DNA from 2 places in the Mesorhizobium sp. M4B.F.Ca.ET.058.02.1.1 genome. Region 1 is predicted to be linked to the other one. Evidence: predicted binding sites of a transcription regulator. Region 1 holds the regulator's gene; the other holds the start of a gene.
What was found. The regulator LexA, encoded in region 1, represses DNA repair genes until DNA is damaged. The targets are predictions, from matches to a motif close to TGTTCNNNNTGTGTTCNG.
Positions count from the first base shown of each region.

Region 2: the regulator LexA is predicted to act here: its motif matches at 11,573-11,590, upstream of ruvC (crossover junction endodeoxyribonuclease RuvC).

Region 1 is NZ_CP034450.1:708,344-724,439, reverse strand. It holds gene trpC (indole-3-glycerol phosphate synthase TrpC) at 1-500, shown strand, start outside; gene moaC (cyclic pyranopterin monophosphate synthase MoaC) at 503-1,000, shown strand; gene glp (gephyrin-like molybdotransferase Glp) at 1,000-2,205, shown strand; gene lexA (transcriptional repressor LexA) at 2,322-3,056, shown strand; gene EJ073_RS03585 (ComEC/Rec2 family competence protein) at 3,050-5,509, opposite strand; gene gltX (glutamate--tRNA ligase) at 5,612-7,036, shown strand; gene gltA (citrate synthase) at 7,219-8,547, shown strand; gene lpxB (lipid-A-disaccharide synthase) at 8,594-9,760, opposite strand; gene EJ073_RS03565 (LpxI family protein) at 9,750-10,658, opposite strand; gene lpxA (acyl-ACP--UDP-N-acetylglucosamine O-acyltransferase) at 10,639-11,472, opposite strand; gene fabZ (3-hydroxyacyl-ACP dehydratase FabZ) at 11,488-11,946, opposite strand; gene lpxD (UDP-3-O-(3-hydroxymyristoyl)glucosamine N-acyltransferase) at 11,939-12,994, opposite strand; gene bamA (outer membrane protein assembly factor BamA) at 13,073-15,430, opposite strand; gene rseP (RIP metalloprotease RseP) at 15,649-16,096, opposite strand, start outside.
Region 2 is NZ_CP034450.1:5,058,697-5,074,792, reverse strand. It holds gene pal (peptidoglycan-associated lipoprotein Pal) at 1-476, opposite strand, end outside; gene EJ073_RS32570 (four helix bundle protein) at 718-960, opposite strand; gene tolB (Tol-Pal system beta propeller repeat protein TolB) at 1,143-2,447, opposite strand; gene EJ073_RS24630 (energy transducer TonB) at 2,487-3,644, opposite strand; gene tolR (protein TolR) at 3,652-4,104, opposite strand; gene tolQ (protein TolQ) at 4,114-4,824, opposite strand; gene ybgC (tol-pal system-associated acyl-CoA thioesterase) at 5,132-5,605, opposite strand; gene EJ073_RS24610 (cellulase family glycosylhydrolase) at 5,658-6,908, shown strand; gene EJ073_RS24605 (metallophosphoesterase) at 6,919-7,821, opposite strand; gene ruvB (Holliday junction branch migration DNA helicase RuvB) at 7,951-8,982, opposite strand; gene EJ073_RS24595 (hypothetical protein) at 9,028-9,369, opposite strand; gene EJ073_RS24590 (RNA ligase) at 9,381-10,151, opposite strand; gene ruvA (Holliday junction branch migration protein RuvA) at 10,391-11,011, opposite strand; gene ruvC (crossover junction endodeoxyribonuclease RuvC) at 11,022-11,531, opposite strand; gene EJ073_RS24575 (DUF1465 family protein) at 11,808-12,338, opposite strand; gene EJ073_RS24570 (DUF2269 family protein) at 12,873-13,424, shown strand; gene EJ073_RS24565 (sulfite exporter TauE/SafE family protein) at 13,463-14,233, opposite strand; gene EJ073_RS24560 (GNAT family N-acetyltransferase) at 14,417-14,875, shown strand; gene EJ073_RS24555 (SRPBCC domain-containing protein) at 14,914-15,348, opposite strand; gene EJ073_RS24550 (adenylate/guanylate cyclase domain-containing protein) at 15,511-16,096, shown strand, end outside.

The sequences.
Region 1 (16,096 bases):
AATTCCTCGCCGCCGCCCGCGCCGCCGTTGTCCTGCCCGCGCTTCGCAAGGATTTCCTGTTCGACGCCTATCAGGTGTTCGAGGCCCGCGCCTGGGGTGCCGACGCCATCCTAATCATCATGGCGAGCGTCGACGACGCGATGGCTCGCGAGCTCGAGTCTGCGGCCTTCGAACTCGGCATGGATGCGCTGGTCGAAGTGCATGACGAGGCCGAGATGGAGCGGGCGCTCCGGCTCTCCTCGCGGCTAATCGGCATCAACAACCGCGACCTAAGGACATTCGAGACCAGCCTGGACGTTTCGGAGCGGCTGGCGGCGATGGTGCCGGCCGACCGGCTGCTGGTCAGCGAAAGCGGCATCTTCACGCATCAGGACTGCCGCAGGCTGGAGAAGTGCAAGATCGGCACTTTCCTGGTCGGCGAGAGCCTGATGCGGCAAGCCGATGTGGCCGCCGCAACGCAGCTTCTGCTCACGGGCAAGGCGCCAGCCGAGGCGCTCTGACCATGGCGACCTCCCTCACCCACCTTGGCGCTTCGGGCGAAGCCAACATGGTCGACGTCGGCGACAAGGCCGAGACGGTGCGCACCGCGATCGCCGAGGGTTTTGTCTCGATGCGCGCCGAAACGCTGGAGATGATCCTTGCCGGCGATGCCAAGAAGGGCGACGTGCTTGGCACCGCGCGCATTGCCGGCATCATGGCGGCGAAACGCGCGCATGAACTGATCCCGCTCTGCCATCCGCTGCTCCTGACCAAGGTTTCGGTGGACATCGAGCCGGACACGTCCCTGCCTGGCCTCAAGGTCACGGCGCTCGCCCGCGTCACCGGCAAGACAGGCGTCGAGATGGAGGCGCTGACGGCGGCCTCCGTCGCCTGCCTCACCATTTACGACATGGCCAAGGCCGCCGACCGCGCCATGGTGATCTCCGGCATCAGGCTGGTCGAGAAGACCGGCGGCAAGTCTGGCGATTACAAGGCGGCCGGGCGCGGGGAAGGCGCTTGATGGCGCTGGTTCCTGTCGCCGAGGCGCTCGAGCGCCTGCTGGATGGAGCGGCGCCGCGGGCCAGTGAGAGCGTCGCGCTGATCGACGCCGCCGGCCGGGTGCTGGCCGAGCCCGTGGTGGCATTGCGCACGCAACCGCCCTTCAACGCCTCCGCCATGGACGGCTATGCGACGCGCGCCACCGACGTGGCATCCGTGCCGGCGCGGCTTTCGGTGATCGGCATGGCGCCGGCCGGCCGCGGCTTCGAAGGCAGCGTCGGCCCGTCGCAAGCCGTGCGCATCTTCACCGGCGCGCCAGTGCCGCAAGGCGCCGACACCATCGTCATTCAGGAGAATGTCAGGGACCTGGGCGGCGGCACGGTAGAGGTAACCCAGCCGACGGCGCAAGGACGCAACATCCGGCGTGTCGGACTCGATTTCGCGCAAGGCGATGTGCTGCTCGAAAGGGGCCGCCTGCTTGATCCCGCGGCACTGTCGCTGGCGGCATCCGCCAACCATCCGTGTTTGAGCGTGGTGAAGCGGCCGCTGGTCGCCATCATCGCCACCGGCGACGAACTGCTGCCGCCCGGCAGCGAGCTTGGTCCCGACCAGATCATTTCGTCCAACGCCTATGGCGTCGCCGCCGCCGCTCAGTCGGTCGGCGCCCGCGCGCTCGATCTCGGCATCGCCGCCGACCGCAAGGAAGCGATCGCCGCGCTGGTCAGGCAGGCCGTCGAGCAGCAGGCCGATGTCATCGTCACGCTGGGCGGCGCCTCGGTCGGCGACCACGATCTGATCCACGACGTGCTGACCGGCGAAGGCATGACGCTCGATTTCTGGAAGATCGCCATGCGCCCGGGCAAGCCGCTGATGTTCGGCCGGATGGGGCGCACGCGCTGTATCGGCCTGCCGGGCAACCCTGTCGCCAGCCTGGTCTGCTCGCAATTGTTCCTGAAGCCCTTGCTGGCGCGACTCGGTGGCCGCGACTTCCGGCAGGACCTGCGCGAGGCACGCCTGGGCACGGCGATGCAGGCCAATGATCTCAGGCAGGATTACGTGCGCGCCGTGGTCCGCGAAGAAGCCGGCTCAATGGTTGCCACCCCCTTCGGCATCCAGGACTCCTCGATGCTGCGCATGCTCGCCGACGCCAACGGCCTTGTCGTGCGGGAGCCCTTCGCCCCGGCTGCAGCCGCAGGCGACGCTTGCCGCGTGCTGATGCTACGCTGAACAAAACGTCAACGCATTCATTAAACTTTAAACGGTTGCGGAACACAACTGGAACAGATAGTGTTTGTTCTGGGTTTGTTTTTCTGATTCTGGTTTCAGAACCCGTGGGGGCCGCCATGCTGACGCGCAAACAACATGAACTCCTGATGTTCATCCATGAACGGCTGAAGGAAAGCGGCATTCCGCCCTCGTTCGACGAGATGAAGGAGGCGCTCGATCTCGCCTCGAAGTCGGGCATCCACCGGCTGATCACGGCGCTGGAAGAGCGCGGCTTCATTCGCCGGCTGCCGAACCGGGCGCGTGCTCTGGAAGTGCTGCGCCTGCCTGACTCGATCGCGCCCGGTCTCAATGCGGCGAAGAAGTTTTCGCCGAGCGTCATCCAGGGAAGCCTGGGACAGGGCAATCTCGGTCGGCAAATCAAACCGGCGTCGCCGTCGCGTACCCCCAGCAATGACGACGACGCTGTGTCGGCGGTGTCGATCCCGGTAATGGGCCGCATCGCCGCCGGCGTGCCGATCGACGCCATCCAGCACCAGACGCATTCGATCTCGGTGCCCCCGGACATGATCTCGGGCGGCGAGCATTATGCGCTGGAGGTCAAGGGCGACTCGATGATCGAGGCCGGTATCTTCGACGGCGATACGGTCATCATCCGCAACGCCGACACGGCGAGCCCCGGCGAGATCGTTGTGGCGCTGGTCGACGAGGAAGAGGCGACGCTGAAGCGCTTCCGCCGCAAGGGCGCATCGATCGCGCTCGAAGCTGCCAACCCTGCCTATGAGACCCGCATCTTCGGCCCTGACCGGGTCAAGGTGCAAGGCAAGCTGGTCGGCCTGATCCGGCGCTACTGAGCCGACGGCGCCAGTTTGACCACCGGTTTTTCGGGTCTCTGGTAAGGCGGCAGTCCCCTCGCCTCGCGAGAGTATTTGCGCTGCTCGTGCCATGGCCGGTAGGGCTTTTCGACCGCGTAGCGGATTGTTGCTTGCGCGCTCGCCGATTGCGGATCGAAGAAGACGGCGGCACTGCCGGAGCGGGCGAGCTGACGTTTGGTGACGACGAGGGCCAGCGAATTCCAGCAGGGACTGTAGGCGGTGGCGTCGTCGATGACGATCAGGTCGGCGAAGGCGCAGGCCGGCCGCGCCGTCTTGCGGTTTTCCGCGAGCGCCACGATTGCGCCTGACGGATGTCGGGCAAGGCATAGCCCGTCCCTGCAGTAAAATGGCGAGCCCGGCGGCAGGTCGAGCGGATCGATGTCGAAGCGTGCATCCCCTGTCTCGAAGGTCTCCGGCTCGACGATGGTCTCGGCCACCAGCGCGCGTTTCCAATTGTCGGTGGTGAATTCGTTCGACCGCACCCGGTTGACGGCGAGCTCGCCGCCTCCGATCGGCATCGCCACCAGATGCGCATCCTCCGAGATCAGCACATCGGGCGTGCGGGTATTGGAAACCGTCAGCAGGCCCGCCAGAGCGAAGGGGATCGCCGCAAGTCTCAGCCAGGTCGTGGCCATGGTCGCGATGACCAGCGCTATCGTCACGAAAAGCACCGACTGGATGGAGATCAGCCCGACGGCATCGACCGGCGAGCGTTCGGAAATCCACCCAGAGATCGCGATCATCGCGGTCAGGCCCTTGCCCATCAGATACAGGAATGGCCAGTCGAGGCCGAACGGCATAGTCAGGGCGCTGGCGACCCCCAGGAACATGACCACCGAAACGATCGGCATGACGGCCAGGTTGGCGACCAGGCTGAGTGGCGAAACGCGCTGGAAGTGCCAGATGGCGAAGAGCGCCGTGGCGCTGCCGGCGATGATCGAGGTCATGGCAAGGCCACCCATCCCCATCGCCAGTTTGCGCGACGTAAAGCGAAGGAACGATCGCTTCGGCGGCGGCGTGGTCGTCCTGTCGGCGCGATAGTCGGCCCAGCCGGCATAGGCGCCGACCAGGGCAGCCGTGGCGGCGAAGGACATCTGGAAGCTCGGGCCGACCACTTCGTGCGGCGACACCAGGATGACGGCGATGGCCGAGATCGCCAGATTGCGCATGGTGAGCGCTGCCCGGTCGAACAACACGGCGACAAGCATCACCGCCAGCATGATGAAGCTGCGTTCGGCCGCGACCACAATGCCGGAGAAGACGAGATAGGCGGCGATCGAGACGAGTGCGGCTGCGGCGGCATATTTCTTGACCGGCCGGCGCGATGCGAAGTCGGGAAACAGCGCGAAGGCCCCGCGCAGCAAGAGCATGATGGTGCCGGCGACCAGCGCCATGTGCAGGCCCGAGATGGAGATGACGTGATAGATGCCGGTGCGCCGCATCGCCTCATTGATCTCATCGGGGATGCCCGCTCGCACGCCGACTATCAGTGCGGCGGCGATCTCGCCCTCCGGGCCGCCGACCTGGCCGCGGATGTGGTTGGCGATGCTCTCCCGCGCCTTCTCGATCGTGGAAGCCAGGCGCGCCGAGGGCGGCGCATCTTCGCTGGCGATTGTCTTTGGATTGCCAAGGAAAAAGCCGCTGGCGCCGATACCGGAAAAATAGCTGTCGAAGGAGAAGTCGTAGCTGTCGGGTCGCACCGGGCCGGTCGGCTGCAGCAGCCTTGCATAGCCGGTAAGCAGCGAGCCGGCTGTCATATCAGCAGGTACTTTCCGTGCCGAAAGCCGGACCCGCTCCGGCGCGTAGCGCAGCTTTGGGTGAGCGGTGGAGATCACATCGATCGTCAGCCTGACGCGGCCGTTCTCCATTTCCTCCAGGCTAACGAGCCGGCCGGTCAGGCGGGTCTGGATCTCGGAACCGAGCATCGGTGTCGCAGCGCGCCAGGTCTCGACCTTTGCGGCGAGAAAGCCCAAGGCGCAGAAGAACGCCGCCATGAAGAGCAGATGCGTCCTTGGCCGTGGGCGCGAAACGAGCGCGCAGACAGCCATCAGCGCCACCGCCGCAAGCGGCCTGTATAGGTCCGGCTCGGCGTTCAGCGAGAAATAGAAGATCACGCCGGCAGCCAGGAACACCGGCACCAGCAGGAAGCCGATGCCGCGATCAAGCTCGGTCGTGGCCGCGGCGCCGATGCTGCGATGAAACGCCGGCCATGAGACGCGGCCAAGCTGCTTGCCGAGCCGCGTGATGGTTGCCGTCGGCGAGGCCGGGCGGAATCCGCCGCCATCAGGCGGCAAAATCTCTTTGGCCGGACGCGACTCCGGAAGCCAAACCGGCGCTGTTTCGACAGGCGCTGTGTCGGCAAACAGCAGGCGCTCGCTGACGCCAGCTGTCGTCCCCTCGCCCTCCACCGTGCCCCGGCCTCGTCCAGCCATCGGGTCTGCCCCTTGCGCCCCAGACCTCCTATGCTACATGAACGCGCGAAGCGCGAAAGTCCGCGCAATCACGCCCGCTTCCTATGCCAGCCTGAGAGTGCCATGTCCGACAAGGTCGTCACCCGTTTTGCCCCCTCGCCGACAGGCTACCTGCACATTGGCGGAGCGCGCACGGCGCTGTTCAACTGGCTCTATGCCAGGCACTCCGGCGGCACGATGCTGCTGCGCATCGAGGATACCGATCGCGAGCGCTCCACCGAGGCGGCAACCGCTGCCATCCTGGACGGACTAACCTGGCTCGGCCTCTCATGGGACGGTGAGGCGGTTTCGCAGTTCGAGCGCGCGCCGCGCCATCGCGAGGTGGCCGTGGAGCTCGTGCGCCTGGGCAAGGCCTATTACAGCTATGAGACGCCTGCGGAGCTCGAGGCGATGCGCGAGGCGGCGCGCGCCAAGGGCCTGCCGCCACGCTATAACGGCCAATGGCGCGACCGCGACCCGTCCGAGGCGCCGCCCGGCATCAAGGGCGCCATCCGCATCAAGGCGCCGGCCGAGGGCGAGACCGTCGTGCACGACCGGGTGCAGGGCGAGGTGCGCTTTCCCAACAAGGACCTCGACGACTTCATCATCCTGCGCTCGGACGGCAACCCGACCTACATGCACGCCGTCGTCGTCGACGATCACGACATGGGCGTCACCCACATCATCCGCGGCGACGACCATCTGACCAACGCCGCGCGCCAGACGGTGATCTACAACGCCATGGGCTGGGATGTGCCTTCGATGTCGCACATCCCGCTGATCCATGGCGCCGACGGCGCCAAGCTGTCGAAGCGGCACGGCGCGCTCGGCGTCGAGGCCTATCGTTCGATGGGCTACTTGCCGGAGGCCCTGCTCAACTATCTCGCCCGCCTCGGCTGGAGCCACGGCGACGACGAAGTCATGTCGATCAAAGACATGATCGGCTGGTTCGACATCGGCGACGTCAACAAGGGCGCCGCCCGCTTCGACTTCGCCAAGCTCGAGGCGCTGAACGGCGTCCATATGCGCAAGATGGACGATCATGCGCTGTTCGACATCTTCGTCGCCACCCTGCCCTATCTCGAAGGCGGCCCGGCGCTCGCCGCCCGGCTCGACGACAAGAAGAAGGCGCAGTTGCTCGCGGCCCTGCCCGGGCTTAAGGAGCGCGCCAAGACGCTGGTCGAACTGGTCGACGGCGCCGGCTTCCTGTTTGCCGAGCGGCCGTTGCCGGTCGACGAAAAGGCGGCGGCGCTGCTTTCCGGCGAGGCGCGCGCCGTCCTCCGCGGCGCCCATGCGGCTTTGACGGCGGTTCCCGGCGACTGGACGGCCGCGGCCGCCGAGGCAGCGATCCGCGAGTTCGCCCAGGCCGGCGGCCACAAGCTCGGCGCCGTGGCGCAGCCGCTGCGGGCCGCGCTGACCGGCCGGAGCACGTCGCCCGGCGTGTTCGATGTGCTTGCCGTGCTCGGCCGCGAGGAAAGCCTGGCGCGCATCGCGGATCAAATCGATTAGGAGCGAACTGGCCCAAAAAGATTGGCATTGAAAGGTGCGTTTCGCAGTGCAACATTAGGCCTTGGCCCAATCTGGCACGCACCTCCTAAAATGCGGTGGCGAGTACGCGCATTCCGGTGATTTCGACGTGTCGTTTGCAGGATTTGCCTTGCCGGCATGAGGAAACAAAAAGGAGTTTGCTAATGAGCGAAGCTGCAACGAAACTGGAACCGAGCGCCAAACCGCACGGGTCGACCGCCAAGCTGGAGCTCGCCGGCAAGACGCACGAGTTCAAGGTGCGAAGCGGTTCCGTCGGGCCTGACGTCATCGATATCGGCTCGCTCTACAGCACCACCGGCGCCTTCACCTACGATCCCGGCTTCACCTCTACGGCCAGCTGCGAGTCGGCCATCACCTTCATCGACGGCGACGCCGGCATCCTGCTGCACCGCGGCTATCCGATCGACCAGCTCGCCGAGCATGGCGACTTCCTCGAGGTCTGCTACCTGCTGCTCTATGGCGAGTTGCCTACCAAGGCGCAGAAAGACGACTTCGACTACCGGGTGACGCGCCACACCATGGTGCATGAGCAGATGTCGCGCTTCTTCACCGGTTTCCGCCGCGATGCGCATCCAATGGCCGTCATGTGCGGCGTGGTCGGCGCGCTCTCGGCCTTCTATCATGACTCGACCGACATCTCGGATCCGTACCAGCGCATGGTCGCCTCGATGCGGCTCATCGCCAAGATGCCGACGATCGCGGCGATGGCCTACAAGTACCACATCGGCCAGCCCTTCATTTATCCGAAGAACGAGCTGAACTTCGCCGCCAACTTCCTGCACATGTGCTTTGCGGTGCCCTGCGAGGAATACAAGATCAATCCGGTGCTGGCGCGCGCCATGGAACGCATCTTCATCCTGCACGCCGACCACGAGCAGAACGCCTCCACCTCGACGGTTCGTCTCGCCGGCTCTTCGGGCGCAAACCCCTTCGCCTGCATTGCGGCCGGCATTGCCTGCCTCTGGGGCCCGGCGCATGGCGGCGCCAACGAAGCGGCGCTCAACATGCTGGGCGAGATCGGCCATGTCGACCACATCCCGGAATTCATCGCCCGCGCCAAGGACAAGAACGATCCGTTCCGGCTGATGGGCTTCGGCCACCGCGTCTACAAGAACTACGATCCGCGCGCCAAGATCATGCAGAAGACAGCGCATGAGGTGCTGGGCGAGCTCGGCATCAAGGATGATCCGCTGCTCGACATCGCCATGGAGCTGGAGAAGATCGCGCTCACCGACGCCTACTTCATCGAGAAGAAGCTTTACCCGAATGTCGACTTCTATTCCGGCATTACGCTGAAGGCGCTGGGCTTCCCCACCACCATGTTCACCGTGCTGTTCGCGGTTGCCCGCACCGTCGGCTGGATCGCGCAGTGGAAGGAAATGATCGAGGATCCGCACCAGAAGATCGGCCGGCCGCGTCAGCTCTACACCGGTGCCGCGGAACGCGACTACGTGCCGATCGCCAAGCGCTGATCGCGCCCGAGCGAACAGATCAAAAAGGCGCCCGCAAGGGCGCTTTTTATTTGATGTGCCGGAGAACGACTTCGGCGGCGATATCGCCGGACGGTCTGTCCGTTGCCATGCGCAGCGCGATCTCGGCGAAACCGTCCTTCTGCCAGGCGCGCATGCCGGTGTCGGAAAATAGCGTCTCCAGTTGCCTGGCGAGGTTCTCCGGCAGGACATACTGGTCGTAAAACTCCGGAACGAGGGTCCGGTCCGAGATCAGATTGGGCAGCAGCGCCGACCAGACGGAAATGAGATGCGGCATGACCAGACGCGCCACGGGATCGAGCTTGTAGCAGGACACCATCGGCACGCCCGACAGGGCCAGCTCGAGCGATACTGTCCCCGAGGCGATCAGCGCGGCATCAGCCTTGCCGAAGGCCTGCCATTTGCGTTCCGGCTCGACGACAATCTCCGGTTTGTCGTCCCAACTGGCGACCGAAGCCCTGACCAGGTCGGCCACATGCGGCACCGTCGGCAAGAGCAGACGCAGGCGATGCCCGCGCTGGCGCAGGATCGACATCGTCTTGCCGAACGGCTCGATCAGCCGGCGCACTTCGCCACGTCGGGAACCCGGCAGCACCAGCAGCGTCTTGACGCGATCCCCCGCCAGGTCCCGCGGCAGGCCCTGCGCCTTGGCGGCGCCAAGCACGCCCGGATCCCGCGCCAGGCGATGCCCGACATAGGTGCCGGGCGGGCCGCCAAGGCGGGCGAGCGCCTTCACCTCGAAGGGCAGGATGCAAAGGATATGATCGACATAGGGCTTCATCGCCACCGCCCTGCCCGGCCGCCATGCCCAGACGCTCGGGCAGACATAGTGGACGATCGGGATCGACGGGTTGGCGGCCCGCACCTTCTTCGCCACGCGCAGCGAGAAATCCGGGCTGTCGATGGTGATGAGGCAGTCGGGTTTTTCGGCGGCGATCATGCTTGCCGTCTGGCCGATCCGCCTGATCAGCCGCGGCAGGTCGCGCAGGATAGCGCTGAAGCCCATCAGCGCGATCTCGCCGCCGTCGAACAGGGACTTAAGCCCGAGCGCCTGCAGATGCCGGCCGCCGATGCCGATAAGCTGAACATCGCGGCCGGTCGTCCGCTTCAGTGCCGCGACGATGTCGGCGCCAAGCATGTCGCCCGATTCCTCGCCGGCGACGACGGCGATCTTCAGCGGCTTGTCATTGGCCATGAGCCGGCTCCTCGACAGGAAGGCCGACGATGAACAGGCCGAGCGCATTGGCGCGCGCGATGGTGTCGGGAGCTTCAAGGATCAGCGAGCGGCCGGCCTCAACCGCAATCCCCGCCAGTCCCGCTTCATATGCGGCCTCGACCGTCCGCGGGCCGATGGACGGCAGATCGGCGCGCAGTTCCTGACCAGGCTTGGCGCATTTGACCAGAACGCCGCGCGTCTTGCCGGCGAGCCTGCCATGGTCGCGCAATTGTCTGGTCCGCTCGAGCAGCCCGTTAGTGCCCTCGATGCCCTCCAGCGCGATCGCCCTGCCGCCGATTGCGACCGCGGCCTGCCCGATATCGAGAGCACCGATCGCCTTTGCCGCGACCCTGGCGGCCTCGATGTCGCGCCAGTCGGATTTGCCCGGCTTGGCCGTGGTCAGCGAGCCATCGCTCGCAAGCAGTTCGGGCACGATCTCATGCGCGCCAACGACCTTGATGCCGCGCTTTTCCAGGAAACGCGTCAGCATCCTCAGCAAGCCGTCGTCACCGCGCGCCAGCCCCATCACCACTGTAGGCACGGCAGCCAGCAGGCCGAGGCTCGGCCGCATGGCGGTCAATTTCGGCCTGCGCCTGATCTCGCCGGCCAGCACGAGGTGGCTGATTCGCTTGCGCCTGAGCAAAGGCACCAGCGAGCCGAACGATTCGAGCGCGAGCTGCTCTGTCTCGTAGCCGGCGAGGTCCTGCTTGCGGTCGACCTCGCCTTCGGCCGCGATGATGACGGGCGGATGTCCCTGCCTTGCGAGGCTAGCCGCGACTTCCACCGGCAGGCTGCCGCCGCCGGCGATGATGCCGACCCTTGAGCCCGGCGCGAGGTCCAACTTGGCTCCGGCAGCCTCAGCCTTCATCGTCGGCATCGTCGCCGTCGCCACCCTTGAGCGACGGGACGGCATAGTGCCGCTTGCCGCGATTGGCGATGAAATCGATGATTTTCATGGCCGTCGGCGAGGAAGCGAATTCCGCCTTGGCGAACTCTATGTTCTCGCCGACGGTTCGGGAGCGGTCGAAGATCGTCCTGTAGGCCTTGCGCAACAGGTGGATCTCGGCGCGCGGCAGGCCGGAACGCTTCAGGCCGACGATGTTGAGGCCGCGAAGGCTGGCGCGGTTGCCGGCGGCGATCGCATAGGGAATGACGTCGCCGACGACCGCAGAGCAGCCGCCGATGAAGGCGTTGTTGCCGATGCGGACGAACTGGTGAACGGCGGTGAGGCCGCCAACATAGACGTTGTCACCGATCTCGCAGTGGCCGCCCAACGTCGCGCCGTTGGCGAAGGTGGCGTTCTTGCCGACGACGCAGTCATGGGCAATGTGGGCATAGGCGAGGAAATTGCCATTGTCGCCCACCGTCGTCTCGCCGCGGCTGGAATCGGTGCCGAGATGCATGGTCACGCCTTCGCGGATCGTGCAGTTCTCGCCGATCACCAGCGTCGTGCGGCCACCCTTGTGCTTGGTGTTCTGCGGCGGCGCGCCGAGTATGGCCATCGGATAGACCTTGGTGGCGGCGCCGATGGTGGTCGCGCCCATCACCGAGACATGGCCGACAAGCTCGACCCGGTCGCCGATGACGGCATCGGGGCCGACGTGGCAGAAGGGTCCGATGCGAACGCCTTCGCCGAGCTGGGCCCCTTCTTCGACGACCGAGGAAGGGTGGATTTCAGTCTGGACTTTCATGAGCATTTTGAACCGTCAGCCGGTGACCATCATAGCCGAAACCTCGGCTTCCGCAGCTTTTGCTCCATCGACCATCGCTTCGCAGGCGAATTTGAGCAGGTTGCCGCGCTTCTTGATCTTCTTGACGTGAATCCTGAGCTGGTCGCCGGGAACGACCGGCTTGCGAAACTTCGCATTGTCGATGGTCATGAAATAGACCAGCGATGGCTTTTCCGTGTTGAGGCTGCGGATGCAGATCGCGCCGGCGGTCTGCGCCATGGCCTCGATGATCAGCACGCCGGGCATCACTGGCTGCTGCGGGAAATGGCCCTGGAAATGCGGCTCGTTGATGGTCACGTTCTTGATGCCGACGGCGGACTCGTCGCCATCGATGTCGACGATGCGGTCGATCAGCAGGAACGGATAGCGGTGCGGCAGGAGCTTCATAAGCCCCATTATGTCGACCGCCTCAAGCGTCGCCACCATATCAGCCATTCCCATCGCCTTGTTTGCGGGTCCTGGCCAGCTTGCGCAGCATGGCGATTTCACGCATGGCCTCGGCCATCGGCTGCGCCGGATAGCCTCCCCAGATCTCGCCCGCCGGGACGTTGCTCATGAATCCGCTTCTCGCTGCAAGCTTGGCCCCAGGCCCTATGGTCAAATGATCGGCTAGGCCGACGCCGCCACCCATGGTGACACCATCGCCGACGACGACCGAACCGGAAATACCCGAAAGCCCCGCTATAATGCAATTGCGACCGATACGAACATTGTGGGCGATCTGCACCAGATTGTCGATCTTGGTGCCCTGGCCGATGATGGTGTCGGACATCGCGCCGCGATCGACGGTCGAATTGGAGCCGATCTCGACGTCGTCTTGGATGATGACGCGACCGATCTGCGGCACGCGCTCCGGGCCCTTGGCGCCGGCCACGAAGCCGAAGCCGTCCTGGCCGATCCTGGCGCCGCCATGGATGATGACGCGGTTGCCGATCAGCGCGTACTGCACGCTGGCACCCGGGCCGATATAGCCGTCACGGCCGATCTGGGAGGAATGGCCGATCACCGCATGCGGAGCGATGATGGTGCCGTTGCCGACCGAAACGCGCGGACCGATGACCGCGCCGGCCTCGACGATCGCGCCGGCCTCGACATGCGCCGAGGGGTCGACATGGGCATGCGGCGAGATTCCGGTTTCGCCGGTCATTGGCCCGGGTGTGGCCGCCTGCGGGAACAGAAGGCGCCCGACCAGCGCGAATGCCTGCTGCGGGCGCGGATGGGTAAGCACCGCTATGCCCGCCGGCGCCTTGCTGGCGAATTCGGCCGGGCAAAGAACCGCCGCGGCCTTCAACAACGGCATGAGGGCAAAATTGCGCCTACCGTCGACGAAGACGAGCGCGTTCTCGCCGCCCTCGTTGGCAGGTGCTAGGGCTTCGATGGAGACATGCGACTGGGCAGAATCGACAAGCTGAGCGCCGGTCAGATTCGCGACTTCGCCGGCCGTATACCGGCGTGATGGCGCGAAGAACACCGGATCGGTCATTCCAGAAGCAATATCCAGCTAGGTCGGATCACGCTCTTCCGGACCGCATGGCGGCCCGGAAGCATTGTTACCCGCGGATCAGAAACGGGTCGCTATGCCGAAGTTGAATTCCTGCACGTCGTCGGTCGGTTCCTTCTTGACCGGGACCGCGTAGTCGATGCGGATCGGGCCGAACGGCGACGCCCACATCAAGCCGATACCGACCGAGGCGCGCAGCTTCATGTCGGTTGAGGTCTGAGTGACGGTGGTCACCTTGCTGCCGTACAAAGTGGCGGCATCCGCGAAAACAGCACCGCGCAGGCCGAAGCTTTCCGGAATGACCGGCAGCGGGAACTGTGCTTCAGCCGACGCATTGAAGTAGGTCGTGCCGCCCAGGTGATCCCCCGTAGCGACGTCCGCCGGGCCGATACCGCCATACTCAAAGCCACGGATCATGCGATCGTTGCTCTGGAACTGATCGAAAATGCGCAGCCCATCATCGCCAAACCCTGCGATGTGGCCAGCGCCGGCGGACACAAGACCGACCAGATCGAGCTGCTCGGACAAGGTCTGATAGACGCTCGCCCGCCCGGTCAGCTTCACCCACTTGGCGTCGCCGCCGAGACCGGCGACTTCGGTCGTGCCGTTGATGTAAATACCCTCATGCGGGTTCTTCATGTCGTCGATGGTGTTGTACACCAGACCCAAGCTGACCGAGGATTTCAGCCAGGGGCTTTCAGCGATGCCGTCCTTGATGGCCTGTGAAAGATCACAATCGCCCTGAGTGCCATCGTCGTTGTCGTCGCAGTCATCGTATTTGTATTTCTCCTGCGCGATGTTGTACGCCAGCTGGGTGGAAATGCTGTCGGTGATCGGCAGGCCGAAGCGCACTGTGGCGCCCAGCGTCTCGCTGTCGTAGTGGGTGTAATTGCGCGTCTGCTGGAAGACATCGAAGCCGGCGGCAATGCGGCGCCCGAGGAAGTAAGGCTCGGTGAAGGAAATGCTGTAGTCGCGCGAATTCTTGCCGCCGCCCGCCGCCAGCTTGATGTACTGGCCACGACCGAGGAAGTTGCGCTCCGTGATCGAGCCTTCGACCGACGGACCAGGCGTGTCGCCACCGGTCGAATAGCCGGCGCCGATCGAGAATTCGCCGGTCGACTTCTCGACCACGTCAACCACCAGCACGACCTGATCGGGCTGCGAACCCGGCACGGTCGAGATGTCGACTTTCTCAAAGTAATTGAGCGCTTCCAGGCGCTTCTTCGCGCGCTGGATAAGCACCTGGTTGAAGGCGTCGCCTTCGCTGACATCGAACTCGCGGCGAATGACATAGTCGCGCGTGCGGTCGTTGCCGCGGATTTCGATACGCTCGATATAGGCCTTGGTGCCCTGGTCGATTGTGTAGACCACCGAAATGGTGTGGTTCTCGAAGTTGCGATCGCCGCGTGGTGTCACCTGGGCGAAGGCATAGCCGGAGCCGGCGACCTTCTCGGTCAGCGCGATGATGGAATCCTCGACATCCTTGGCGTTGTAAACGTCACCCTTATGGGTCTCGATCACGGATTCCAGCGACTTGGAGTCGACTTCGGGAATCGTGCTTTCGACGCTGACGTCGCCGAAGGTGTAACGGTCGCCTTCCTGCACGGTGATGGTGACAGTGTATTTGTTGGTGGTGTCATCGAGCTCGCCGACCGCCGAGACCACCTGGAAATCGGCATAGCCGTGATTGTAGTAGAAGCGGCGCAGCAACTCCTGATCGGCGCGCAGCTTGTCCTCGTCATAGACGTCGTCGCGCAGCACGAAGGAGAGCCAGGACGAACGCTTGGTGTTGATCACGTCGGACAGACGGCGGCTGGAATAGGCACTGTTGCCGACGAAATTGATCGCGGCGATCTGGGTGCGGCCACCTTCGTTGATGTTGAAGACGACATTCACGCGGTTGTCGCCGAGTTCCATGATTTGCGTGGTCACCGCCGCATCGTCGCGACCGATGCGCCGGTAGGCGGCCTTGACCGCCTCGACGTCGGAATCAAGCGTCTGCTGCGAGAAGGTCGCGCGCGGCTTGAGCTGGACCGCGGCTTGCAGAGCGTTGTCCTTGAGCTTTTTGTTGCCCTGGAACAGGACCTGATTCACGACCTTGTATTCGGAAACCTTGACGACGAGGGTCGAGCCGACCTGGTTGATCTGCACATCCGAGAACAGGCCGGTGCCGAACAGCGCCTTGACCGCATCATCGATATCGGAGCTGGAGAACGCCTTGCCAGGCTTGATCGTGATGTAGTTGCGGATGGTGTCGGCATCGACGCGCTGGTTGCCGCTGACCTCCACTCTCGAGACGACTGCGGCTTCGGCTACCGATGTGGCAACAAACTGCACTGCGAGCGCGCCTGGCACAACCAGAGCGGCGGACAAAGCCACCGCGGACGCGGCGCTCATAAACTTGGATGCTGCCTTCATCGGGCTTTTGTACCTTTTCTCGTAGTCCCCACGGCGAGAAAACCGGACGTGCGGTAATTTTCCCCTACCGTATTAACCGGATTTTCCCTACACGCAAGGCTTCTGGTTAATTTGTAATTACTTAACCCTGGTGCGTGGCTTTCGCGTCACGCCTACCCCTGTGCATGGTAAACGGCGTCTCAACATTGCGGCTGCCGAAGCCAAATTTCTTCATGATTTCAGCACCCAAACAGATCGTTCCAGAACACGAAGCCCATAAAGCCCAACACCAGAAGCAGTCCGGTCCGGTAGGCCATTTCCATCATCCGCTCCGATACCGGCCGACGGAAGACGGCCTCCACGCCGTAGAACAAGAGGTGGCCGCCGTCGAGGGGGGGAATCGGCAGAAGATTGAGAATTCCTATTCCGACTGACAGGAATGCAACAAGCTGCACCAGCCATTCGAAGCCGAGTTTCGCCGCCTGACCCGACATTTTGGCGATCTTGATCGGTCCCCCAAGCTGGCATTTGTCCTCGCGGCCGACAACGAAACGCTGCAGAAACTGCCCCGTGCGCTGGATGACGTGCCCGGTCTCCTCGATGGCCGCGCCCACGGCACCGACGGGATTGTAGGTGACAATGCGCGCCTGGCCGAGTTCGGTGCTGTTGACGACGCCGATCACGGCC
Region 2 (16,096 bases), 2.1 Mb from region 1:
GCGCGGCGGTTCTGCGACCAGCAGGAGATGTCGTCGCAAACGGCGACCGGGCGCTCCTTGCCGTAGGAGATCGTCTTCAGGCGCTGGGCCGAAACGCCCTTGGAGACCAGGAAGTCGCGGGTGGCGGCGGCGCGGCGGGCGCCGAGCGCCAGATTGTACTCACGCGTGCCGCGCTCGTCGGCATGGCCCTCGATGACGATGGCATACTGCTTGTACTGGTTCAGCCACTGCGCCTGGCGCGACAGCGTCGTCTGCGCGTCGGCGCGGATCGAGGACGAATCCGTGTCGAAGAAGATACGGTCGCCGATGTTGACGGTGAAATCCTGGGCGGAGCCCGGCGTCGCGGCGCCCGCGCCGTTGAGGCCGAGATCGGCCGCGCTGTTCGGGGTCTTCTTCGAGGCGCAACCCGTGATGGCGAGTGCCGCCACCAGCGCGATCATGGCCGGGTTTCTGGTAAGTGCTGCGATACGGCCCATGCCGCCTCTCCTTCGCATTCGAGTGATTTCGTTGATCACCCAGTAACCACGTTTGGGTTAACCGGCATTCAAGAAACACGGTTAAAATTTGGTATTAGGCCGCCGTCCGCGGCCGTTACGCCCACGCATTACCAAGGGCGACAATGCGCGCGGACCGTAGGCGGAAATGCGGCCAAAACGCGACCAGCCTGTGAAAAAGGGGAATTGAAGAACTGAAGAATTGGGGAATTGAGGAAAAGGATCACTTCAATCTCTCCCTCAGATTCACCAGCATTCCATAGATGTGGACGTAGGATTGCTGCCATTCGTCGCGTTGCGCTTGCGTGATGTAACCAAGATCGAACGCATACGAAATCCACTTTTCAACTTCGCTGCAGGATCCCATAGCCATCGAAATGAACCGCGCGAATTCGGGTCTGGAATGGGTCTGCTTGGCGAAGCCCTCCGCCAGATTGGCGCAAATCGCCTTGCTGGATCGACGCATTTGGTCGGCAGTGCGTATTGCTCGATTTTCGGAAAAACGAGCGTCGCTCTGTGGACGTCGAGGGAAGCTGCATAAGCACGCCTATAGACTTCCAAATCCTTGGCGCGCTTGATGTAACTGCCCTCTTTCTCCATTCTTCAATTCTTCATTTCATCAGTTCTTCAATTCTCCTTTTCGACCGCTCACTCAAGCAGCGGCGACCAGGCCGGGTCGGACGCGAAGTTCGAGGTCGGGATCGACTGCTCGTTGCGGCCGGTGAGGTCGACCGAAACCAGCTTCGGACCGCCGGCTGAGTCGCGGAAGAACATCAGCACGCGGCCGTTGGGCGCCCAAGTCGGTCCCTCCTGCTGGAAGCCGGACGACAGAATGCGCTCGCCTGAGCCGTCGGTCTTCATGACGCCGATCTGGAACTCGCCGCCGGTCTGCTTGGTGAAGGCGATGAGGTCGCCGCGCGGCGACCACACCGGCGTCGAATAGACGCCGTCGCCGAACGATATGCGGGTCTGGCCGGAGCCGTCGGCGCCCATTACGTAGATCTGCGCGCGGCCGCCGCGGTCGGAGGTGAACACCACCTGGCTGCCGTCGGGCGAATAGGACGGCGAGGTATCGATGGCGGTGGAATTGGTCAGCCTTGTGGTCGAGCGGCTCCTCAGGTCCATGGCGAAGATGTTGGAATTGCCGTCGTCGCGCAGCAGGCTCATGATCACCTTCTGGCCGTCGGGCGAGAAGCGCGGCGCGAACGTCATGCCGGGGAAGTTGCCGACCAATTCGCGCTGCCCGGTCTCGATCTGCAGTAGATAGACCTTCGGCTGGCCGCTCTCATAGGACATGTAGGTGATTTCCTGCCGGTTCGGCGAGAAGCGCGGTGTCAGCACGATCGAGCGGCCGTCGGACAGATAGCGCACGTTGGCGCCGTCCTGGTCCATGATGGCGAGCCGCTTCTTGCGCGCATTCTTGGCGCCGGATTCGTCGATGAAGACGACGCGCGTGTCGAAATAGCCCTTTTCGCCGGTAATCTTCTCATAGATCGCATCGGCGATGATATGAGCGACACGGCGCTGATTGGCGTCGTTGGCGAAAAACTGCTCGCCGGCCAGCTGCGTGTTGCCAAAAATATCCCACAGCCGGTACTGGGCGCGGATGCGGCCGTCCGCCTCCTTGTTCACGCTGCCGGTCACCAGCGCCTGCGCGTTGATGACCTTCCAGTCCTCGTAGCGCGGCGCCGCATCTGGGTTCGTGATCTTTTCGACAAAGGCGGCCTTGTCGATCGGCGCGAACAGTCCGGACCGTTTCAGATCGGCGGTTACGATCTCCGATATCTGCGCGCCAAGCTCTCCCTGAAAGTCGGGGATGGCTATCGGCATCGGCTCGACATTGCCTTTGTTGACGTTGAGCTCGAGGGTTGCTCGAGCAGGCAAGGTGGCGACAGAAATTATGCCCATCGCCATTGCGGCGACCACCAGGAGCGGCTTGAGGATGGATTTCATGTCTTCTCGCTTCTCTTGCTGATTTTTCGGGTGCTCAGGCTACAGGCCAAGCATCGCTCTCGGATCAAAGTTGACGCGAACATCGGACCATATGTCCTGCTTGCCGGCGGGCACCTGCAGCCCGGCGACATCACATTTCTGCACGGCGCGAACCGCACTGGCGTCGAACTGGGGGTTGCCGCTGGACTTTTCGACAGTCGGGCGGCCTTCCAACTTACCGGAGGCGTTCAGGTTGAAGCGAACGACCACGGTGAAATCCTCGGAACCTTCGAGGCCGACCGGGAGGGTCCAGCAATGGCCGAGCTGGTCTTCCAACGCCCCTTGTTCCGACCTTGAGAGTTTCTGGCCCTGGTCCTTTTCGCCGCCGAGCGAAGCCTGCTGGGCCGAGCGCTTGGCGCCGCCACCGGAAGGCTTCTGCTTGTCGAGCAGCGCCGTTATCTCGTCCGCGTTGAACTGCTTGTCTTCCGACTTCGGCTTCGACGACGCTTCCTTGACCGGCTTGTCGGCGTCCTTGCGGTCCGGCGCCTTGGCGCTCTCGGCCTGGGCCGGCTGCGGCTTCGGCCGCGCCTCGGGCGCCGGCGCGGAGTCTGGAAGCTGCGTCGTCTCGGTCGGCGGTTCTTGGGCAATGGCCTCAGCAACGGCGTCCGGCTTGACCTCTTCCTTCGGCTGGATGGCCGCGGTCTTGTCCGGCTGCGGCGCTGGTGTCGGCTCCTTGGCCGGCGTCGGCTTCGGTTCCACCTGCTTGACCGGCTCGGGCTTGACCTCTTCCTTCGGCTGCGGCACCGGCGCCACTTCCGTTGCCGGCGTCGGCTTCGGCGTCTCCTTCGGCTTCGGCGCGTCCTCGGGCTTCGGCTTTTCGGTCGGCGTTGGCGCCGGCGGCGGCGCCGATGTCAGGTCGACCGGCTTCGGCTTGGCCTCGTCCGTGATCGGCTTGTCGGTATCGACGCTGTTTTCGCCGACCTTCTGCGCATCGGGGACGATGTCCGGGCGCTTGGTCGGCGTCGGCGCCGGCTTGTCATGCATCACCGCCTTCTTGTCGCCCTGCAGTGTCTGCGCGATGGCCTCCATCGGCACGATGTCAACCGCCACCGACTCGACATCGGACGCAGGCATGGCAGGCGGCGACGACAGCGTGAACAGCCCGAAGGCCAGCGCCACCGTATGCAAGATCACCGATGTGGTGAGGCCCGTCCTCATCTTGCTTCTACTGATCCTGTTCCTGCAGCGAAACCAGGCCGATGTTCTTGTATCCGGCCGCAGAAATGCGGGCCATCACCTTCATGGCGGTGCCGTAGTCTGTCAGCTTGTCGCCGCGGATGAAGATGCGCTCGTCATAGCCGGTCTTGGAGATCGCCTGCAGCTTGGCCACCAGCTCCTCGATCGGGATCTCGGTTTCCTGCAGGTAGATCTGGCCGGAGGCGTTGATCGAGACGGTAATCGGCTGCGTATCGACATTCATCGCCTTGGCCTGCGTATCCGGCAGGTCGATCGGCACGCCGACCGTCAGGAGCGGCGCCGCGACCATGAAGATGATCAAAAGCACCAGCATCACGTCGACCATCGGCGTGACGTTGATTTCCGACATCAGACCGTGATGGCGGCCGCGCCGCCTGTGGCCGCGCCCGCCGCGTCCCGCCATGCCTACGGACATACCCATGATCGTACCTCAGGCCTTCTGCGCGACTTTTTCATCGATTTGCCGCGAGAGTATGGCGGAGAACTCATCCGAGAACCCTTCCATGCGCACGGCGATCTTGTTCGCGTCTGATGACAGCTTGTTGTAGGCGATGACAGCCGGGATGGCCGCGAGCAGGCCGATGGCGGTGGCGAGCAGCGCCTCGGCGATGCCGGGCGCGACCACCGACAGGCTGGTATTCTTCGAAGCGGCAATGGCCTGGAACGAGGTCATGATACCGATGACGGTCCCGAAAAGGCCGATGAAGGGCGCGGCCGAACCGGTGGTGGCGAGGAAGCCGAGCCGTCCCTCCAGCCGCTCCATCTCGCGCGTCAGCGCCAGGTCCATCGCCTTGTCTATGCGGGTCTGCAGGCCGAGCGGCGATTTCGCTCCCTTCTCGAAGCTCTTCTTCCATTCGCGCATGGCGGCGACGAAGATCGCGCCCATGCCGGTGGTCTTGCGGTCGGCGAGCGTACGGTAGAGCTCTTCCAGCGACTGGCCCGACCAGAACACCTGCTCGAAGCGGTTCAGCGCCAGCCGCATGCGGCCATAGGCGACGAGCTTGTCGACGATGATCGCCCAGGTCCAGATCGAGGCGCAGAGCAGGCCGATCATGACCAGCTTGACGACCCAGCTGGCCTGCATGAACAGCGCCCAAATCGATAAATGCGCGCCCGGTTCGGCGAGTGCGATGTTTTCCATGGTTACGTCCTTAGATTTTCCGGGCGTCGCTGGCGGCTGGGCCCATGGGCATCCCTTGTGGTCCGTTCGCGCGAGCTTGAAGCTTGCGGGATCACCCCGAATGCACCGTTTCGCGGCCTTTTCGGGGCAAATATTGGTGAAAGGAAGGCGTTCGGATTCCGCCAATCTTCACCAATCTCTTCATGAACCGTTATGGTTAAGGATGGGTTATGATATGAAGCGCGGCGCATTGCCGCGCCCCATATCGCAGGGTCGCTGCTCGCATCTGTCGATCAAATGGCTGCGGAGGTCGCCGAGGGCCGAAATATCAGTCGCTTGCCTTTGGCATAAACGCTGCGACCCACTCCCTCGGAAAGCGCCTCGGCCGGCCGTTCTCGCCGATGATCGCCGCCTCGACCTTCGCCTCGACCAGCACCTCGTCGCCGCGCTTCAGCTGCTGCGCCATGAAGATGCGGGCGCCGGAAATATCCTCGGTGCGCGTCTCGATGGTCAGGATGTCGTCCATGCGGGCGGGACTCTTGAAGTCTATCTCCATGCGCCTGACCACCCAGACGATGCGCTCGCCATGCTTGCCATCGGCAAGCTCGGTGTGATGGACGCCGGCGAGCCTCAGATAATCGGAGCGGCCGCGCTCGAAGAATTCGAGATAGCGGGCGTGGTAGACGACGCCGGAGAAATCGGTATCGGCATAGTAGACCCGCGCCATCAGCCGATGGCCGAATTCCGTCAGCGCGCCGGAAAGCCCCGCGCCGAGCGCCGCCGATTCACCATGATCGTCCATCGCGCTTTCCTTTTCTGGCCCGAGCAGGCAGGTGTTGCGGCGCTGGAACCGGATGGCACTGTTGGGCGCGATGATCAAGACCTTGATGGCGGCACTGCTGGCGCTTGGGGCTTTGGCATTGCCCGCCTATGCCGCGACGTTCTCGATGAAGCGCGGCCTCAATCTCGACCAGTGGACGACCTGGACCGGCGAGGAGAAATGGAACGACCCGAACGCCATCCTGCCCTATCCGGAATGGCGAAAGTTCCTCAAGGAGGATGACCTCAAGGCGCTCAAAGATGCCGGCTTCGATTTCCTGCGCATGCCGGTCGACCCCTCCCCCTTCCTGTCCGAAGAGACACTTGCGCTGCGCGACGACCTCTACGCCAGCGTGCTGGACTCGGCGCGCATGATCAACCGCGCCGGGCTGAAGGTGATCGTTGACATGCATCTGATCCCCGCCGGCGGCAACCGCAAGATTGGCATGGGGCAGGTGATGGACGACCCCGGGACCTTCGACGCCTATGTCGATATGGTGCGCAAGATGGCGCGCACGCTGTCAAACGAGGATCCGGGCCAGGTCGCTTTCGAGCCGATGAACGAGCCGATCGTCGACTGCGACGGCGACGGCACAAATCTCTGGCCGGAGCGCCAGAAGAAGCTATTCGCGGCGGCGCGCTCCTCGGCCACCAGGTTGACGCTGATCCTCACCGGCGCCTGCTATTCCAACGCCGCGTCGCTGGCCAGGATCGACCCGAAGCTGATCGCCGACGACAACATCATCTGGTCCTTCCATTCCTACGATCCGTTCCTGCTCACCCATCAGGGCGCGACCTGGGCCGGCGACTTCATCCGCTATGTCACCGGCCTGCCCTTTCCGCTGACAGCCGTGCCGCAGGGGCAGCTCGATGTGGCGCTGGACACGATCCGCGCCCGGATCAAGGCCGAGGCGCCATGGACGCGCCGGAGCGGCATGCTTGCCTATCTCGACGAGCAGGTCGCCAGCATGGACAGCGACGACAAGCTGCTCGGCATCATGGATGCGCCGTTCAAGACGGTCGAAGCGTGGGCGAAAGCCAACGGGATAAGACCGGAAAACATCACGCTCGGCGAATTCGGGATGATCCGCCAGGAATACGGCAACGCCTATGTGATGCCCGCCGAATACCGCGCCGCCTATGTCAGTCAGATGATTGGGCGCGCCGAGGCGCACGGCTTCTCCTGGTCGGTGTGGGGCTATGGCGGTGCCTTCGGCATTGTCGACGCTTTCGACGGCGACAAGGCCGAGCCTGACATAATGAACGCGATCAGGTCGCTTCACTGAAGCGGGCGGTTCAGGCGGACCCGAGATCGATCTGCAGGATTTCCGGGCGCATGCCAAAACGCACCGGCATGATGCTGAAGCCGAGTCCGCCGGACACAATCAGGTTTCGATCGTTTTCGACGACATGGCCATAGGCGTAGCGATTGCCGTAGCGCGAAGGCACGACCGGCGAATAGCCGAACAGCCGCACCTGCCCGCCATGGGTGTGGCCGGACAGCGTCAGCGAAACCCGCCACGGCACTTTCGGGAAGATATCAGGCTCATGGGCGAGCAGGATTGTGGGAGCGCTATCGCTCACCTTGGCCAGCGTGCCATCGAGGTCGTCGAGGCCCCTGGGCTCGTCGCGGCCGTCGCCCGGCAGCAACGCTAGCTGGTCCGCGAGGCCTGCCAGCCAGAAGCCGTGTCCGTCCTTTTCCAGGCGCAAGGCATCGTTTTCCAGCACCGTGATGCCGGCGCCCTCGAGTGCCTTGCGCGCCTCGGTTGGTCCGGCCCCCGCCCTTTGCGCAACAGGATCGTGCCACCAGTCGTGATTGCCGAGGATCGCCTTGACGCCGAGCGGCGCTTTCAGGCCGGACAGGGCCGAGGCCCATTCCGAAGCGGGCACCTCGTCCGTTACCAGGCGCATGCCGGCGACATAGTCGCCGAGCAGGACGATGAGATCCGGACGCAAGGCGTTTGCCTCGGCGGCAAGCGAGGCGATCCGCTCCGGCGTCATCCAGGGACGGCAGGCATGGATGTCGGCGAGCGCAACGACACGCAGCTTGAGGCCCGCCGGCCAGTGCGGTGGCATCAGCGAATAGCGCTTCACATGTGTCAGAAGCATCGGCTCGATGCCGACCGCATAGGCGCTGAGCGACACCATCGACAGGAACGAGCCGCCGATGAGGCGCAGGAAGCCACGTCTGGTGATCATAGGTCCGCCCGGCCCTTGGTATGGCAATTGCGTCAAGCTAGAGGCGGCAATTGCGTCTTCAGCTTGGCCGCGGCGAGCAGATTTTGCGCAGACAGGCCGTTCCCCGCGCAAGTGGGGAACAAATCTGCGTTACTCCTCCTGGAACAGGCTGATCTGCTGCTGCGCCAGATCCTTTGGCGCGTCGAGGCCGAGATGGCGCCAGGCATTGGCGGTCAGCACGCGCCCGCGCGGCGTACGCTGGATGAAGCCCTGCTGGATCAGATAAGGTTCGATGATGTCCTCGATGGCGTCGCGCGGCTCGGAGAGCCCAGCCGCGATTGTCTCGATGCCGACCGGGCCGCCGCCGAAGTTGCGGGCAATCATCGACAGGTATCGGCGGTCGAGCGCGTCGAGACCGAGCCCGTCGACCTCCAGCCTGGTTAGCGCCTCATCGGCGATGCGGCGGTCGACATGGCCATCGCCGGCAACGCTGGCGAAATCGCGCACCCGGCGCAGCAGCCGGCCGGCGATGCGCGGCGTGCCGCGCGCCCGCCTGGCGATCTCCAGCGCGCCATCGTCGCCGAGCGGCATCGAAAGGATGCGCGCGCCACGGCGCACGATCTGCTCCAGCTCCTCGACCGTGTAGAAATTGAGCCGCACCGGAATGCCGAAACGGTCGCGCAACGGATTGGTCAAAAGCCCGAGCCGTGTGGTGGCGGCGACCAACGTGAAACGGGCGAGGTCGATTTTGACCGAACGCGCGGCCGGTCCCTCGCCGATGATCAGGTCGAGCTGGAAATCCTCCATTGCCGGATAGAGGATTTCCTCCACCGCCGGATTGAGGCGATGGATCTCGTCGATGAACAGCACGTCACGGTCTTCGAGATTGGTGAGAAGCGCGGCGAGATCGCCGGCCTTGGCGATGACCGGCCCCGACGTTGAGCGGAAGTTGACGCCGAGCTCGCGCGCCATGATCTGCGCCAGCGTCGTCTTGCCGAGGCCAGGCGGTCCGACGAACAGCACATGGTCGAGCGCCTCGCCGCGTCCCTTGGCGGCGTCGACGAAGACCTTGAGATTGGCCCTGACCGCCGCCTGGCCGACGAACTCGTCGAGCGACTGCGGCCGCAAGCTCTGGTCGGCATCCTCGCCGCGCTTGTCGGGAGCAATGAGGCGGTCGTTCACAAATCCATCCTCGTCCTTGCTGGGGGCATCGCCAAAGGTATCTCATTAACCCACTTCGACGGTCATAGCAGGAGACTTCCATGACATGCCGTAGAGATCACGAATGCTCTCGAGCCGCGACTCATCGTAGCTGGCCCACAGTAGTTGTTTCCTAAGCACTTCGCTGCCGTCTTTTCCATCGAACATGGCAAAAGCCGCCCCCTGGAGTCTCTTATCGAGATTGGAGCTGACTGCCGCTGCGAATTCCTTCCGCTCCCGGCCCGAGTGCCCGGTAACAAAAGCGGCAAGATCGCCAAGGTGTCTGTTGAGCCCGTTGACCACCACAGACTGATAGGCCTTCAGTTCCTCGGCAAGGTCAGCCGCGAGCAGCGGGACCACGTCGTCCACAGCACCCTCTGCTACCCATGCGAGGATGTTTTTTCATGAGCAAGGCCAGACAGCGCCTTATGCCGCAATGCGTAGAATGCGGTCTTGAGCTTGAACCTCTGACCGTCATCGAAAGCAATGACATAGCCTTCGATACCCTCTTGGCTTCGGGCAATCGTAACGAAATCCCTTGTCGAGCTCGTCATCTGAACCGACTGGATCAGCGGCACGTCGAATTCGGCGGCCAGCGATTGAAGCTCCTGATAGGTAGAATAGAGACCGGTCCGGTTGTCGCGTGCGGCCAGAAGCGTCAGCGACGGCCGATTATACGCGATGACGACCCTGTTTTCGGGGGACGTGAACTCAAAAAGCACCGTCATGCCTGCATCGACGGCCCATTTCGAAAGCTTGCGAATATTCTCACCAGCGTGCGCCAACGCGGCGGTCGATTGTGCCGTGACGCCCATCCGAGTCATGAACACGAGTTCATCACGAACGACACACGGATGAACCATCGAGCCATCGAGCTTCGACAAAACGACATGCGGCACCGTCCAGTCGACGTCTTCCGGGCGCTGTCTCTCACCAAGGTTGAAAAATTTGTGAAACGGGCGGGCAATGAGGCGCCCGTCCTTGGCGAACTTCAAGCCACGGCATTCGAGCGTCATCGGGCTGCGAAAAGTATCGTCGCCCACAAATCCATAGTCGATGACATCATAGTCATCGAAGCGGGTCAGAAAGAAGCCGATGTTGCCCTGAATGTGCGGCAGAACATCGCTTACGGTTTCGATTACCGGGAACATTACCCGCTCCAAATAAAAAGGCCGCTCCAAATGAAGCGGCCTGACGAGTGGATTGCTGTATGAAGCTATCTTCGACAATGCCGCAGGCGCGCGCGACGTTCAGACTCGGCCAGAACCGATCCTGAATTCCCTTCGATATTGGTCGCGAAATGGCGCATGTCGATTACTCATGCAAAAACGGACCGCACTAGAAAACCAAACCACTCTGGAAGTCAATCCAGCCACTGAGTTTCATAGGCTCACCGCGCCAGTTCCTTCAGCCCGAAACGGATCAACTTCGAGGCGTCGGCGCCTTCGCCCGCCGCCTTCAGCGCCGCCGAAACCGCGTTGGCCGCGATGTCGCGCGAATAGCCGAGATTGACCAGCGCCGAGACGGCGTCGGTGATCGGCGCCGGCGCCACGCCCTCGCCGAGCTCCTGCTTCAGCCCGATCGTGCCCGAGGCGGCGCCCGCATAGGCCGGCGCCTTGGCCTTCAATTCGGTGACGATGCGCTCGGCCACCTTCTTGCCGACACCCGGCGCGCGCGACACCATGGCGATGTCGCGCAAGGCGATCGCGTTGGCGAGGTCGGCCGGCGCCAGCGTCGAGAGGATGGCCAGCGCCACCTTGGCGCCGACGCCCTGCACATTGTTCATCAGGAGCCGAAACCATTCGCGCTCAAGCGCCGACTGGAAACCGTAGAGCCGGATCATGTCCTCGCGCACATAGGTCTCGATGAACAGCACCACCGCCTCGCCGGGCGACGGCAGGGAGGCCAGCGTGCGCGCCGAGCAATGGGCGACATAACCGACGCCATGCACGTCGACGAGGCAGAAATCCTCGTCGATCTCGTCCAGCGTGCCCTTCAGTTTGCCTATCATCGCTGTCCCCTTACGCCAGCGCTGCAATCCGGTAGGCGGCGCTTTGCCGGTGATGCGCGTGGCAGATGGCGATGGCAAGCGCATCGGCTGCGTCATCGGTGTCGAACACCGCTTTCGGCATCAGCACCTTGACCATCATGTGGATCTGCTTCTTGTCGCCGTGGCCGACGCCGATCACCGCTTTCTTGACGGCGTTGGGGGCATATTCGGCGACCACCAGCCCGGCGCGCGCCGGCACCAGCATGGCGATGCCGCGCGCCTGGCCGAGCTTCAGCGTCGCCGTCGCATCCTTGTTGACGAAGGTCTGCTCGACCGCGGCCTCATGCGGCATAGCTTGATGCAGCACCTCGACCAACCCATCATGCAGTTGGCAGAGCCTGATCGCGAGCGCCGCCTTGTCGTCGGAACGCACCGTGCCGGAGCCGACGAAGCGCAACGAATTGCCGAGGCTCTCGACGATGCCCCAGCCGGTGCGCCTCAGCCCCGGATCGATGCCGATGATGCGAATCGCTTCCCCCATGCGCCGAGTCTACCTCCAACGCAGGGCGATGCCAGCAAAATGTGAACAAACCAGAAACGGCTCAGGCAGGGACAGGCAGCTTCAGAATTTGGTCTGATGAGCCATATTGCGTTGCTTTCGAGAACCGGAGCGAAGCGTACTCAAGTGCAGTGAGCTGCGCGCAAAATCAAGAAGCGCTACAGCGTCCTTTGCGCGTCCGAAAGGACGCGCGGCGCTGTAGGGAAGCGCAGAAAACGGCGCTGGATGGCCATCAGAGCGAATTATCAAGCTGCCGGATCAGCCGCGGGCGAAGGCCGTGTTCAGCAGGCTGATCTGGTCGGAGACCGGATTGACGCGGCGGGCGGCTGGCGGCATGTCGGCCAGCGCACTGCCGTAGATCTCCTCGTCCATGCGGCGTACCAGCGCCTGCAGGCGCAGCGAGCGGGTGACGAGGTCGAGAAATTCCTTCGGCAGTTCGTTCCAGCCGATCGCCTCGTCATGCGCGGACGCGGTGTCGAGCCGTACCTTGGACTTTTCCGAGGCGACCTGGTCGCGGGTCATCTCGCCGGAATTGGCGGCGCGCTGCAGCAGCAGCCAGGAGGCAACCTGCATCAGCCTGGTGGTCAGCCGCATCGATTCGGCCGCATAGAGCGTCGCAGCCGTCCGCGACAACTTCTTGGCCTCGGCCCGGCCCTTGCCGTCGAGATATTCGGCGGCCTGTTCGACGAGGCCCATGCCCTCCTGATAGAGCGGCTTGAAGGATTGGGAGAAAACCCGGCGCTCCGCCAATTTGATGGTTTTCGCGCTTCCCTTGGAAGGCTCGTTCATCGCTACGCCCCTGCACTGCCGCAAGCCGAATCGGCATTCTTGCCGTAACGCCCTGCACCCTAAAACGACTGAGCTTGAAAATGCGCTTCGCCGCCGGTGAAGGCAAGCACATGTTTAACGAAGGGTTAACGGCCCGGCCGACGGTTCCCGCGGACAAAAAAAGAGCCGCGGATAAGGCGGCTCTCAGGAGTTTAACAGGGAGGCGTCAAACAAAGTGGCTCCAACCACTCGGTAAGAATCCAGATCACTGGATGCGCATAGTAAACGCCTGTAAAGCTTAATGAAGTCTTAACGGCGCCGAGATTTTTTTACCAGGCGCGCCGCTTCTGTGCCGTAACAGGACAGCCGCCGTGATGCCGAATCGGCCCCGGCAATGTGGTTCGGGCCATGGTCCGCCGCACGGCTGCGAATGCCGGTGCCGAAACAAGCCCGCCTCCCACGCGACATCGTTCCGAAACAGGCGCCACGCTAAACGCCCGCTCCTCTGAACCGGCGGGCAAATCCGCTCGACCGCAAATCGCCAGGAGCGAACCCATGGACTGGTATTCGATTGTCAAGTTTCTCCACGTCGTCTCGGCCACTCTGTGGGTCGGCGGCGGTTTCGCGCTGTTCCTGCTTGGACTGCTTGCCGAGCGCGCCGGCAATGTCGAGGGCAAGCTGCAGGCGATGCGTGCCACCGGGCAGTTGGGCAACCGCTACTTCGCGCCGATGTCGATGCTGACGCTGCTGTTCGGCCTCATCATGTGCGCTTTCTGGGTTGGCTTTTCCGACCTTTGGATCCTGATCGGCCTTGCCGGTTACGCCACGACCTTCGCGATCGGCATGCTCGTGTTCAAGCCGAGCGCCGACCGCATGGCCGACATGATCGCGAAGGATGGCGTGACTCCGGCCGTCCTTGCCGTGGGCCAGCGCGTCATGGGCGCCGCCCGCTTCGACTATTCGGTGATGCTGGTGATCATCGCCGACATGGTGCTCAAGCCGACCGTGCACGACATCGCCATCCTCGCCGGCATGGCGCTGGTGGTTGCGGCAGGCGCCACGCTGGCCTTTGGCGGCGGCCGCCGGCTGGTGGAAAGCGCCGCCTGACAGCGCAATTGGCGAGGGCGGCCGGATATTCTCGCCGCCTATATCAGGCCGGCGATCCCGTCCCAGAGCAGCTTGACCGCAACGATCGCGACGGTCGCGTAGGTGAAGGGATAGAAGATCTCCGGCCGCATGCGCCGCACCAGCCAGGCGCCGGCGATGGTCGCCAGCGGCGCCAGCGGCATCAGCACGGCGGACGCCGTCAGGTTGGTGGTGTCGAACTGGCCGAGCGCGAAGTAGGGGATCAGCTTCAGCGCATTGGTGGCGGCGAAGAAGATCGCCGATGTGCCAGACAGCACTTTCGGGTCGAGCCGGATCGGCAGGGCATAGACCTGGAAGGGCGGGCCGCCGACATGGGCGACGAAGCTTGTGAAGCCGGCGACGGTGCCCCAGAAGGCAGCCGCCACGCGGTTGGGCGCAGCTGCATGGTCGGCGCCGTGGCGGAACTGCAGGTAGAGCCAGCGCAGCACGAAGATCAGCGCGACCGCGCCGACGATCAGTCGCACCATCTCCTCGGTGACCAGCGCCGCCGTCAGCCAGCCGAGGCCGATGCCGATCACCGCGCCCGGCATCATGTCGACCAGCATCTTGCGATCGTAGACGCCCCACCACGTCCAGACCGAGACGATGTCCATCAGGCACAGGATCGGCAGCAGGATGGCGGCCGCCTGCACCGGCGGCATGGCCAGCGCCATCAGCGGCACGCCGACGAAGCCGACGGCGCCGCCGAAGCCGCCTTTCGACAGGCCGACGAGAATGACCGCCGGAATGGCGGCGGCATAGAACCACGGATCGCTGAGCAGGCCTGACATGGGGTGAGAGCGGCTGGAGGATGGCGGGAGCCCTGCAATAGACCAGAAAGCGGTATATCGCGATAGCCAATGTGCTCTGGCAGCCGCCTGCGCGATCAACTGTCCGTAACACAGCTTTTGCGGATTTGCGGCAAGCGCATGGCCCATGCATAAGGTCGCCGGACCCGTGCATGAGGTTTGACAATGAGCGAAATCCGCATCCGCCGCGCCGAGGAAGCCGATCTCCCGGCCATCGTCACCATGCTCGCGGACGATCCGCTGGGTCGCGGTCGGGAGGACGCCAGCCAACCGCTGGCCAAATCCTATCGGGACGCCTTCGCGGCTGTCGACGCCGACCCCAACCAGTTCCTGGCCGTCATGACGGATGATGGCCGCGTCATCGGCACGCTGCAGATCTCCTATCTCGCCGGCCTGTCGCTGCGGGGCGCATGGCGCGGCCAGATTGAGGCCGTCCGCGTCGCCGCAGACCGGCGCGGCGAGCGGCTCGGGCAGCTCCTGCTCGAATGGGCGATCGGGGAATGCCGCAAGCGCGGCTGCAGGGTCGTCCAGTTGACGACCAACAAGAGCCGGGCGGATGCGCACCGCTTCTATGAACGGCTCGGCTTCAAGGCGAGCCACATCGGCTACAAGCTGGAGCTCTAGCGGTTGGTGTCGTGGCTGTCGGTAATCGCGGCCGCAGCCTACATCTTGTCAGGTCCCGGGTCGCCGCCGGCGGCGGTGATTGCGAGCCGGCCCAGATAGTGCGTCCAGCCCTTCTCATGGCTGTCGCAAATCTCTCGGTCGGCAAGGCCGCTATGGGTGAGCTTGACCCGCGTTCCGCCGGACTCTTCGACCAGGTCGATTTCAACAAGGCTCGAACCCGGCGGAGTCTGGTCGTTGCCCTCCCAGCCGAAGCTGTAGGCAAGGCGGTGGACGGGTACGACCTCGGTGAATTGGCCGCGTGCCGTGGCCCTTCCTGCCAAATTCAGCAAGTAAAGACCGCCGGGGTTGGGTTCCGCCGTTGCCTCCGTTCCCATCCAGCGCACGATCTTGTCGGGATCTGTCAGGAAGGCGAAAACCGTCGCCGGCGGCGCCGCGATCTGCACCTCACGACGAACGATCAAGGGTTCAGCCATCGAAATCTCCCGGGTGTGCGCGCCGCAACACGGCTCGCCCGACACACGGCGCCGGACCAGCGCATTCGATTCGAAGCTAAATCGCCCTTCCTTTCAACAAAAAACTCCTCGGGTTGTTTCGCGCTGGTGACAGCGACGGAACGCCGAAGCATGATCGTGTCGATGCGGCTTTCTTCAACTCTCGCCTGGTTGGTCGACCGCGCCGGCAGCGCCGTCCAACCGGATGCTTTTCTGGCCACGCTCGGCGCGCGACTGGTTGACGATGGGCTGCCGCTCGCCGGTGGATCCCTGACGCTCGCCGCGCCGCATCCGATCATAACGCGCCGCGCCTGGCTGTGGCGGGCCGAGACAGGCGTCGTCATGGAGGCGCTGGGTTTTGGCGCCGGCACGACGCCTGGAACCGGGGAGGGCGATCTCGGACGCGAATGGCTGGCGGGACTGGGAACGGGTGTCGTGCACAATTACACGGTCGGGCCTGAGCGTCAGGATACGCAATCCGAGAGTCCAAAACTGAATTGGGTCGCGGTCCGCCCTCTCGCGGAGCACGAATCGAATACACTGGACCAGGTGGCACGCTTCGCCGCCGCGCCACTTGCCGCTCTCGCTGCCAGGTCGGCGCTGTCGGCCCTGCTTGAGGCCTATCTTGGGCAGCGAAGCGCGGCGCAGGTGTTGGCCGGCCGTTCTCGGCGCGAGGTTGGTGAGACGATCCGTGCCGTCCTGCTCTACAGCGATTTGCGCGACTTTACCG